2 regions of the Traorella sp. mt218 genome follow, and region 1 is predicted to be linked to the other one. Evidence: predicted binding sites of a transcription regulator. Region 1 holds the regulator's gene; the other holds the start of a gene.

Region 1 (5,569 bases):
CGTTCTTTGTTAATCCGGCATCCTTCAAGGCATTACGTACCGGAGTGATCGTACGTTCAACTAATGACTTCGTCATTTCATCAAATTTAGCACGTGTCAATGTAGCTTCAAAGTGCAATGGTCCATTAGCACCGGCAGAGATGAATGGCAGTGAAATCTGAGTCTGAACAGTACCGCTCAAATCCTTCTTAGCTTTTTCAGCAGCTTCCTTCAAACGCTGCATAGCCATCTTATCGCTTGACAAATCAATGCCGTTTTCCTTCTTGAAGGTATCAATCATCCAGTTAACGATGATGTTATCGAAGTCATCGCCACCTAAGTGTGTATCACCTGAAGTTGACAATACTTCAAATGTACCATCGGCTAATTCAAGGATAGAAACATCGAATGTTCCTCCACCTAAGTCATAAACCAAAACCTTCTGCTCACGATCACTGCTCTTATCCAGACCATAAGCCAAAGCAGCTGCTGTCGGTTCGTTGATGATACGTTCTACTTCCAAACCGGCAATCTTACCGGCATCCTTTGTTGCCTGACGCTGAGCATCGTTGAAGTAAGCAGGAACGGTAATAACAGCCTTTGTTACCGGCTCACCCAAATAACTTTCAGCATATGACTTCAGATACTGAAGGATCATCGCACTGATTTCCTGTGGTGTATATTCTTTTCCTTCCAATGTTACTTTCTGATTTGTTCCCATCAAACGTTTGATAGATGAAACTGTATTTTTATTCGTTACGACCTGACGCTTAGCTGCATCACCAACGATTCTTTCACCATTCTTAAACGCTACGACTGATGGTGTCGTACGGTTTCCTTCAGGGTTTGTGATAACCTTGCAGTCACTGCCATCCATGACAGCAACACATGAGTTTGTTGTACCTAAATCAATTCCAATAATCTTTGACATATCTTTTCTCCTCCTTATTCACTAACCTTAACAAGCGCAGGACGTAAAATACGATCCTTTAACATATATCCTTTTTGAAGGACTTCGATGACGATACCGCTCTTTACGCCTTCCTTGGCTTCCTGCATGATCGCATGCTGGTAATTCGCATCAAATTCCTTATTCAAGCAGTCAATTTCAACAATTCCTTCTTTCCGCAAAATTTCTACAAGCTGTGCATAGATCATCTCAAATCCCTTTGCATAGTTTTTCAGCTCCTCAGAATCACTGTTGACCTGAAGGGCTCTTTCAAGATTATCAATGATCGGAAGCACTTCTTTTCCAAAATCCTGAAGCTTATATTTATTGCTCTTTTCAAACTCGCTCTGAAGTCGTTTCTTGGTATTCTCCGTATCGGCATAAGCCTTATAGAAAGCATTTTTGCTTTCAGCCAATTCCGCTTTCAGCCTTTCGATTTCTTCCTTCAGCTTATCTGTTTCACTTTCCTTCTTTTCATTTTCCTCAACAGCTTCAGCTACGATTTCTTCCTTTTCATTTTTTTCTTTTTCTTCTTTTTTCTTTTTCTTATCAGTCATCATTAAACATCTCCTCGATTCGTCTGCTGATATATTCCATCAGCGCCACCACCTCATTGTACGGCATACGAGTTGGTCCTACGATCATCAGCTGACCTTCCTCATCACCATGAATTTTGAATTTGCTGGCAACTACACTTACATCATCCGTATCCAAAAGCTTGACATTGTCCTTTCCGATACGAACAACAGTACCCGTATTTTCCTCAGCTATCTGACGCCATAGGGAACTGTCCTCAAGCATACTCATCATTTTCTTTAACTTTTCAATGTCCGCAAATTCCGGCTGATACAGCATATTGCTTTGTCCACTGAAATAAACCTGATCACTGGCAAACTTCACAAATGCATTGACAAAAGCTTCAAACAGCATTTCATGCCGCTGTACCTTTGCCGCCAGCAGAGGCTGAAGTTCAACCATCCGATCAACCACCTCATTCAACGGTACACCCACCAAATTCTCATTCAACAGATTACAGCAGGTCGTCAGATCATTCATGCTGACACTCTCTGAGAATTGAAAAGTCTTATTCTCAGTATGTCCGTGATTGGTAACGAAAATCGCCACCGCACTTTTTTCATTCAATGGTATCAATGTGATATGCTGCAGCGACTGATATCTTGCATCCGGCCCTAAGGCAACAGATGTCAGGTTGGTCATCTGCGAAAGAATATCACAGCTTTGACGAACTACTTCCTCCATGCTTGAATTACGGGCATCAAAAATCGTCTGTAAAGCATTCATCATCTTTGGTTCAATATGTTTCACCATCAGATGATCGACATAATAACGATAACCCTTCGATGACGGTATACGTCCACTGGAAGTATGTGTTTTCTCAAGCAAGCCCATTTCCTCTAGAGCAGCCATTTCATTTCTAAGAGTTGCCGAAGAAACATGAAAGTCCAGTAAATTCATCAGCGTGTGACTTCCCACTGGTTCAGCTGTTCGAGTGAACTCTTCTACAATGGTCTTAAACACTTTAGTTTGACGTTCAGTAAGTTCCATAAGCCACTCCTTTCTAGCACTCTAAATCTCTTGCTGCTAATAGAATAGCACAATGGATTAGCACTGTCAACCCTTTAGTGCTAAAAAATAAAAATTTTTCATCTTTTCTTCACAAAAAAACCGCGTTCTTATTATACACGGTTATTTTCACCCCATACACACATCTCATCCAATACGCTCATCAACGATCTTCCCCTCTCACTCAAAAAATATTCTACCTTTGGAGGAATCTGTGAATAAACTTTTCGACATACCAGACCATCTTTCTCCAGCTCTTTTAGATTCTGGCTCAATGTCTTATCCGATATCTTTTTCAAATACCGCTGCAATTCATTAAAACGCACCGGCTGAAATTCCATAAGACAATATAAAATCACCATCTTATATTTTCCACTGATCAAAGATAAAGTATAACTAAATCCCGTATCTTCAAAATTCGCATCTTCAATATATTTTTTGATCATACTTACCTTAACGATAGTACCTAACCAAAAAGTAGGTACTTGTCTTTCCTTCCACTCTGATTATAATGAAATTATAGTTCATTGTCCAGAGGACAAAAGGAGGAAAAAAACATGTTGAAAGATTTAGGTGTCAAACCTTATTTATTTCCAATGCCGGTATTGATGATTGCTACTTATTCAGAAAATGATAAAGTCAACGTCATGAACATGGCATGGGGTGGTATCTGTGCAGAGAATATGGTCGCTTTAAATATTGATGAAGATCATAAGACAGCAGAAAACATTAAAAATCGCAATGCCTTTACATTAAGCATTGCTGATATTGATCATCTGAAAGAAGCCGATTTCTTTGACATTGCCACAGGTAACAAGATGGCCGATAAATTTGAAAGATCCGGTTTAAATGCTGTAAAAAGCAGCCGTGTCGATGCTCCGATCGTAACTGATTTCCCATTGACGCTTGAATGCAAGGTCGTTGAATGTCAGCACACCGCTTATGGATTCCGAGTTTTAGGTGAAATCGTCAATGTATTAGCTGACGAAAAAGTATTAGATGAAAAAGGCAAGGTAGATCCTGCAAAGCTCAATGCCTTCGTATTTGATCAATTCCAAAGCGGATATTACGCCATCGGTGAAAAGGTGGGTCAGGCCTGGCAGTCAGGTGTACCATTCATGAAAAAATAAAGGCTGCAAAGAAACCTAATGAATTAATAGGAGGCTTGCAGCCTTTTATTTTTTTATATTTTTCTCTAACTCCTTTTCCATAACGATATAACTTGAAAAATCATTCGGTATTTCCAAACCTGTTTTTATAAAACCATTCTTTATCCAAAATGCTTCACTCTGCGGATTACCTTTCGCATAAGCTAACCGGACTCTTTCAAACCCTTTTTCCATCAAATAAGCAAATGCTTCCTCAATGATCTGCGTACCGATTCCTTTTCCCTGATAATGTTTATTCATCATGAAAAATCCAATAAAAGCCGTCTTTGCCTTCGGATAATCCAAGATCAGATCCATGAATGCCACTAAATGTTCACCTTCAAAAAAACCGATATAATATTTATCCTTATATTCCTTATGCGGCGGCAATGCCTTTATATCATCTGCAATGCTTTCTTTGGTGACAAAGGGCGGATGATATTCATAAAATAAAGGATTCTCCTTACATAGATCATAAATCTGATCGATATTTTCATTTTCAAGCCTTCTTACTTCATAATGATTCGATAATCTTTGGATATCCAACTGAATCATCTTTTGTGCCCATATGGGATAAGCTTCAAAGCTATATGTCTTTCCTTCGTAAGGAAAAGAAAGCCGGCATGAGAAAAGCATAGGTGAAACAGCCTTGGCCTTTGAACCATATTTATGATCGCCGACAAGAGGAAAGCCTCGGCTTGCAAACTGCACGCGGATCTGATGACTTCTTCCTGTATGCAGACGAACTCTTACAAGAGAGGTATCATTTTCTATTCCTAACCGTTTATATTCCAGTTTTGCCTGCTTTACCCCTTTGCGCATCTTCTTCACGGCAAAAACTTTATTCTTCCGGGAATCTTTAAAAAGATAATCTTCCCAGACTTCACATTCAGGCACGACACCATGAACCATGGCCACATATTCCTTGATCATTTCATGATCTTGAATCATTTTCGAAAATAAAGCCGCACTTCTTGAATGACGGGCATACACCATGACCCCACCCACATTCATATCCAAGCGATGCAGCGGATAGATTTCTCCTTTCAGCTGCTCTTGAAGAATTTCTACGACCTGCTTTTCTGAATCAAGCCCTACTGGCTTGATACAAACGACCATATTTTTATCGCTATACAACACTTCCATAACTTCTCCTAAATGATTTTCTCCATGACATAATTGGTCAATAAGATCCCTTTTCTTTCAACTTGCTGTTCCTTTTTGACACGATAGCCTCTTTTCTCAAAAAAAGGTCTTGCGGTAATAGAGGCATGAACAACAATTTTAGGGACATGCACCGAACATTCAAGACGCTGACACAGCATAGTTGCTATCCCTTGATGCTGATGATCCTTATGAACATATAAGCGATCTAAATATCCACCCGGATCGATATCGCCAAACCCTACGATTTCTCCTTCTTTTTCAGCCACATAGCTGATATGTTCCATCAAAGAGCGATGCCACTTTTCCGCATCGATTTGGCCATCGGCCCAAGCATCCAGCTGCTTCTGTGTATAATCCTTTGCATTCACCGTATGTACACACTCATAAAACAGCTTTGCAAGAACAGCAAGGTCTTCTTTACGATATGGGCGCAGCTTTATATCATTTGTATTTTGAATTACCTCATCGGCGATCATCGCCATCGTTTTATGACTTGTATCAATCTTTATCGTATCAAGCTTTTCATATAAAGGAAGCCTTCCAAGACTTCTTTCAAGCACATCTGCACTCCTTTTACCCTCATCAATATCTTTTTTCAATCGCTCTTTTAAAGTTTCTTCATCTGCTGTCAATGAATAAACAAAAAGATCACAATGTGACACATCTAATCTTTCAACGATCGCATCAATGATCGGCTGTTCATGCATGACCCAACAAAATATGATATGCTCATAAGCAGAAC
Region 2 (5,569 bases), on a different contig from region 1:
GATACGTGATGATATTGAAAAGGTATATGGTGAAGCCTATTATGCTTTATCTGAAGCGAATATGTCATTAGGTCTTATCAGTGATATTGTTGATGAAGTGCCGATCGATAATGGGATCCATGTGACCTATCGTAGTGTAATGGGGGTTGAGCTTCCTAAGATCACTTATGATGAGCCGAGTCTTGAATTGACATATGGATTAGATCGAGCTAATTCAAAGCTGGATTATTGTTATCGCTGCTTTACAAAAGTTAAACAGCTAACGATCATTCTTGTACAGGTCGAAAATAGTGTTTACCGTTTGGCAAATGCTATCATGAAGACACAGAAACGAGCAAATGCGTTGAAAAATATCGTGATTCCGAATATGGAATCAACGGTTAAATTCATTACAGAATCACTGGAAGAAAAGGAAAGGGAAGAATTCTCCCGACAGAAGGTGATCAAATCGATGATGGATCGCAAAAAGGCAGGATCTTAAGGATAGATCGTGCATTAACTGTTTGAAATAAGACAGAGAGGATCGATATGAAGTGATTTCATAACGATCCTCTTTTATATTAGGAAATTTCAAATTCAAGGGGGTAAAAGGTCAAAAAAAACACCCTGACATAAAAGGTGCATTAAAAACAGGAATAGATGGAATGTTTTTCATTCTTGCATTTATTATAGTAGTCGATCGTTATAACTTTAATGTTTTCGCATTTATAGCACACCGATGAGAAATGATCAGACCACATTCTTCTTTCACTGATCTTTGCAATCAGCCATGAGGGATTCTTTTGAAAGAAAGAGGAAAGGAATCATAGAAAACCCGGCAGTCATGTGATTCACTGGAAGAAAGACGCATGATAAAGATGGGATCCTGCTATGAAAAATAAGCTTATATTGGAACATTTCACCAATGCCTTACGTTTTAGAGAAAAAAGATGAGAAGGTGTCAGTGGAATCATGCAGTGGGCAGGCAGGTATGCAGATAAGGGAGTTACTTATTTGTATATGATTTCATTTTCTTGTATCTGTTTAATATAGATGATGATTTGATATAACAATAACCAGGAATGTGTATCCTGGTTATCGTATGTTATAAGAATGCTTTTTTTATAATATAAAAAAAGATGATAGAGTTTGAATTCTATCATCTTATCTTAAGACTTGTATTAATACATCTGGTTTGGCATAGCAGCAGCTGTATCGTTTTCAGACTTGATTTCAGCAATACCGGCCTCTGTTGTGATGAAGAGGGCAGAGATACTGGCAGCATTCAATAGAGCGCTTCTTGTAACTTTAGTAGGATCGATGATGCCCTTTTCAAACATATCTACCCATTCGCCTGTCTTCGCATCAAATCCGACATTCTTATCAGCTTTCTTCTGTGCTTCAATGATATCCTCAGAGTTATAACCGGAGTTTTCAGCAATCTGTGAAATTGGTGTAAACAGTGATTCCATCACGATGCTGATACCTTTTTGAACATCTCGGATATCGCTCTTCAATACAGGTTTTAATTCCTTGTAAGCCTCAACAAGAGCAGCACCGCCACCAATGACGATACCTTCGCTGACAGCAGCCTTGGTTGCATTCAATGCATCCTCGATACGCAGTTTCTTTTCTTTAAGCTCACTTTCAGTAGTAGCGCCTACTTTGATCGTAGCCACACCATTTGTCAGTTTACCTAGACGTTCCTTGAACTGTTTCTTATCATAATCACTTGTTGAAGTTTCGATACGTTTCTTGATTTCTTCAACACGTTCCATCACAGCTTCATTCTTTTCATTGCCGCTGATCAGAGTTGTAGAATCCTTTGTAACGATGATCTTCTTGATCGTTCCTAACTGATCAAGTGTTGCATCCTCAAGCTTCATATTCAAATCAGTATTGAAATAAGTAGCATTTGTCAAGGCAGCAATATCCATCAGCATTTCTTTTTGGTTATCGCCAAAGCCCGGAGCCTTTGTCGCAACGATATTGAACGTTCCTCTTAACTTATTTAAAACCAATGTTGAGATAACTTCGTTTTCATAATCTTCAGCAATCATCAGCAATGGACGATTTGTCTTGATGATCTGTTCCAAAATAGGCAGGATTTCCTGAATGTTATTGATCTTCTGGTTGGTAACTAATACATAAGGGTTATCCATTTCAACCTGCATCTTTTCGCGATCGCTGACCATATAAGGTGAAACATATCCTTTGTCATACTGCATACCTTCGCTGATTTCAAGCTCATCATCAAAACCGTTTGATTCATCGACATTGATGATACCGTCTTTTCCAACCTTATCCATAGCTTTCGCAATCAAATCACCGATTTCCTTGCTGCCGGATGAGATGGAAGCAACAGAAGCAATATCACTGTTTGTTTCAACTGTATGAGAATTCTTCAAAATTGTTTTCGCAACTTCCTTGCTGGCATATTCGATACCTTCACGCATCAATACCGGGTTATATCCGTTATCAACAGCTTTGATGCCCTGATTGATCATGCTTCTTGCAAGAATCGTAGCTGTTGTCGTTCCATCACCGGCGACATCATTTGTGTTGTTGGCAACTTCATAAACGAGCTTAGCACCCATATTTTCAAATTTATCTTCTAATTCGATTTCTTTGGCAATCGTTACACCATCATTTGTGATGAGCGGGGAACCATAGCTTTTCTCCAATACGACGTTTCTTCCTTTAGGACCCAGTGTAACGCATACTGTGTCTGCGAGCGTATTCACACCCTTTAACATGCTTTTACGTGCATCATTTGAATATCTTACTTCTTTGCTCATTTTTTATTCCTCCCTTTAGTTACTCTACAATAGCTAATATGTCTTTTTCTTCAATGACAACATAATCTTCATGATCTAAAGTAATGCTTGTTCCGGAATATTCCTTGTAAACGACACGATCATTTTCTTTGATCTCGGATTCACATTTAGGACCTTTTGCTAATACTTTGCCAACACTTGGCATCTTCTTGTTTTCTGTTGTTAAAATAATACCACTTGAAGTCTTGTTTTCAATTTCTTCTTTTTTTAATACGACCTGATTGTGTAATGGCTTTAGCATAAAATTAATCACTCCTTATTTTTAGCACTCGCCAAAACTAAGTGCTAGTATATTTATACCACGTTGTTAGCAATCTGTCAATATGACTGCTAACATTTTTTTAAAAACTTTTTGAAATCAGATGATCCATCTGCATATGAGAGGATTTGACTGATGAAAATGTCGGAAAAAAGAGAAATAGGGAAATATATAAAAAAGCGAAAGCATTCATATAAAGGCTTTCGCTAATCTTCGAATGGTGGTTTCGGGCAGAATCGAACTGCCGACACACGGATTTTCAGTCCGTTGCTCTACCGACTGAGCTACGAAACCATTTGGTTGCGGGAGAAGGATTTGAACCAACGACCTTCGGGTTATGAGCCCGACGAGCTACCAGACTGCTCCATCCCGCGATGTGTAAATAAATTTTTTTAGGAAATGGCGGAGGAACTGGGATTCGAACCCAGGCGCCGGTTTCCCGACCTACCGGTTTTCAAGACCGGACCCTTCAGCCACTTGGGTATTCCTCCACTATTTAACTAAAATGGTGGACCATGTAGGACTTGAACCCACGACCCACCGGTTATGAGCCGGATGCTCTAACCAACTGAGCTAATGGTCCAGGTTTAAATATATGGTGGCGGGGATGGGACTCGAACCCATGACCTTCCGGGTATGAACCGGATGCTCTAGCCAACTAAGCTACCCAGCCAAATTAATGGTCGGGATGACAGGATTCGAACCTGCGACCCCTTGATCCCAAATCAAGTGCACTACCAAGCTGTGCTACATCCCGTTAAATGGCGCGCCGTACAGGAATCGAACCCACAACCTTTTGATCCGTAGTCAAACGCTCTATCCAGTTGAGCTAACGGCGCATTTTAGCACTAATCAGTGCCTATATATAATAACCTAGCTTTCCTTAAATTGCAAGAACTTTTTTAAAAAAATTTATTTAATGTGCAAGAAATTTGAAAAAATGCAGCGTTCTTTGTGTAAAATATCAATTTTATCGATATTCTTTATCCTTAATGTTCATATTATGGATTAAATATAAAAGATAACATTAGAAACTTAATATAAATTCTAAATATATGTTTTCATCATTTATAAAATGTGTTAGAATAATGTTGAAAGTGAGGGTGATAGCATGTTCTTAAATTTAAATGTATCTCAGTCATTTTCAGAAAATTATATATTGAAATCATAGATGTTTTTGACGCATCTATTTTTTCTTTTATTGGTTTTGAATTGTATAATCGTGAGGATATGGCTCACAAGTTTCTACCGCTTTTCCGTAAAAAAAGCGACTACAAAGCAAAAGTCTTTTTTGTTTTGTGGACATTAGATTTCTAATGTCTTTTTATATTTAAAGAAGGAGAGAAAGATGGAAAGAAAACCGTTGGTGGGAATCGTAATGGGTTCCATGAGTGATTTTGACTGTGTTGTGGAAACAACAAAGCTTTTGGAGGAATTTGATATTCCTTATGAAAAGATCGTATTAAGTGCACACCGTACTCCGGATGAAACGATGGCTTATGCAAAGAGCGCTTATGAAAGAGGATTGAAGATCATCGTAGCTGCGGCAGGCGGAGCAGCACATCTGGCAGGAGTTATTGCGGGATGTACTACGCTTCCGGTCATCGGTATTCCTATTAAGACAAGCACGCTGGATGGTTTGGATTCATTATTAAGCATCGTTCAGATGCCGGCAGGCGTTCCGGTTGCTACCGTTGCGATCGGTAAAGCGGGAGCTAAGAATGCCGCTGTGCTTTGTGCGACGATTTTGGGTGCTTTTGATGAAAAGTATCACCAGAAGATGCTGGAGCATAAAGAAAGCATGAAACGGAATGTGCTTGAAAATATGAAATTCTAGGAGGGAACATGAAGGTTAGCGAGAGAGTATTCGTTGAGAAAAAAGAAGGATTTCAAGTTGAGGCCAAAGATCTTTTTGCACAGTTAAAAGAGAATTTTCATATTCAGCCTTCTTCGATGCGTCTGGTGAATGTCTACGATGTTTTTAACATTGAAAAAGATATTCTTGAAAAGGCCAAGGCAACGGTTTTTAGTGAGCCGGTCGTTGATGTTGTTTTAGAGGATGTAGAAGCTTCAGGCATGAATGTGATTGCGATAGAAACGCTTCCGGGGCAGTATGATCAAAGAGCCGATAGTGCCATGCAGTGTGTTAAGCTGTTAGATCCGACGGACAGCTGTGTGATCACCAGCGGTAAGCTTTTGATCTTTGACTGTGATCTAAGTGAAGAAGAATATGAGAAGGTTTCTCATTATGTGATCAATCCTATTGAAACAAGAAAGAAGAATATGGATGTGCTGAGCATTGATTCAAATGTCGATGTGAAGCCATTGAAGGATTATAGCGGATTTATTGATATGAATGATCAGCAGATCGAAGCTTTTCTGAAAGAAGAAGGACTTGCAATGTCCAAAGAAGATCTTTTGATGGTTCAGGATTATTTTAAGAATACTGAAAAAAGAGATCCAAGCGAAACTGAAATCCGGGTCTTAGATACTT

Evidence for each region. The regulator HrcA, encoded in region 1, represses chaperone genes, less so after heat shock. The targets are predictions, from matches to a motif close to TTTTAGCACTNNNNNNNNNNNAGTGCTAAAA.
Region 2: the regulator HrcA is predicted to act here: its motif matches at 3,077-3,107, upstream of ACZYT3_RS00865 (co-chaperone GroES).

The regions. Positions count from the first base shown of each region.
Region 1 covers NZ_JBVAYM010000019.1:25,500-31,068, reverse strand. Annotated here, with positions in the region: gene dnaK (molecular chaperone DnaK) at 1-910, opposite strand, end outside; gene grpE (nucleotide exchange factor GrpE) at 925-1,485, opposite strand; gene hrcA (heat-inducible transcriptional repressor HrcA) at 1,478-2,494, opposite strand; gene ACZYT3_RS09725 (winged helix-turn-helix transcriptional regulator) at 2,626-2,958, opposite strand; gene ACZYT3_RS09720 (flavin reductase family protein) at 3,070-3,642, shown strand; gene ACZYT3_RS09715 (GNAT family N-acetyltransferase) at 3,688-4,806, opposite strand; gene ACZYT3_RS09710 (GNAT family N-acetyltransferase) at 4,815-5,569, opposite strand, start outside.
Region 2 covers NZ_JBVAYM010000001.1:160,860-166,428, forward strand. Annotated here, with positions in the region: gene ACZYT3_RS00855 (V-type ATP synthase subunit D) at 1-481, shown strand, start outside; gene groL (chaperonin GroEL) at 1,161-2,777, opposite strand; gene ACZYT3_RS00865 (co-chaperone GroES) at 2,797-3,057, opposite strand; tRNA gene ACZYT3_RS00870 (tRNA-Phe) at 3,294-3,369, opposite strand; tRNA gene ACZYT3_RS00875 (tRNA-Met) at 3,373-3,449, opposite strand; tRNA gene ACZYT3_RS00880 (tRNA-Ser) at 3,476-3,566, opposite strand; tRNA gene ACZYT3_RS00885 (tRNA-Ile) at 3,582-3,658, opposite strand; tRNA gene ACZYT3_RS00890 (tRNA-Met) at 3,672-3,748, opposite strand; tRNA gene ACZYT3_RS00895 (tRNA-Pro) at 3,756-3,832, opposite strand; tRNA gene ACZYT3_RS00900 (tRNA-Arg) at 3,838-3,914, opposite strand; purine riboswitch at 4,268-4,369, shown strand; gene purE (5-(carboxyamino)imidazole ribonucleotide mutase) at 4,424-4,912, shown strand; gene ACZYT3_RS00910 (phosphoribosylformylglycinamidine synthase) at 4,921-5,569, shown strand, end outside.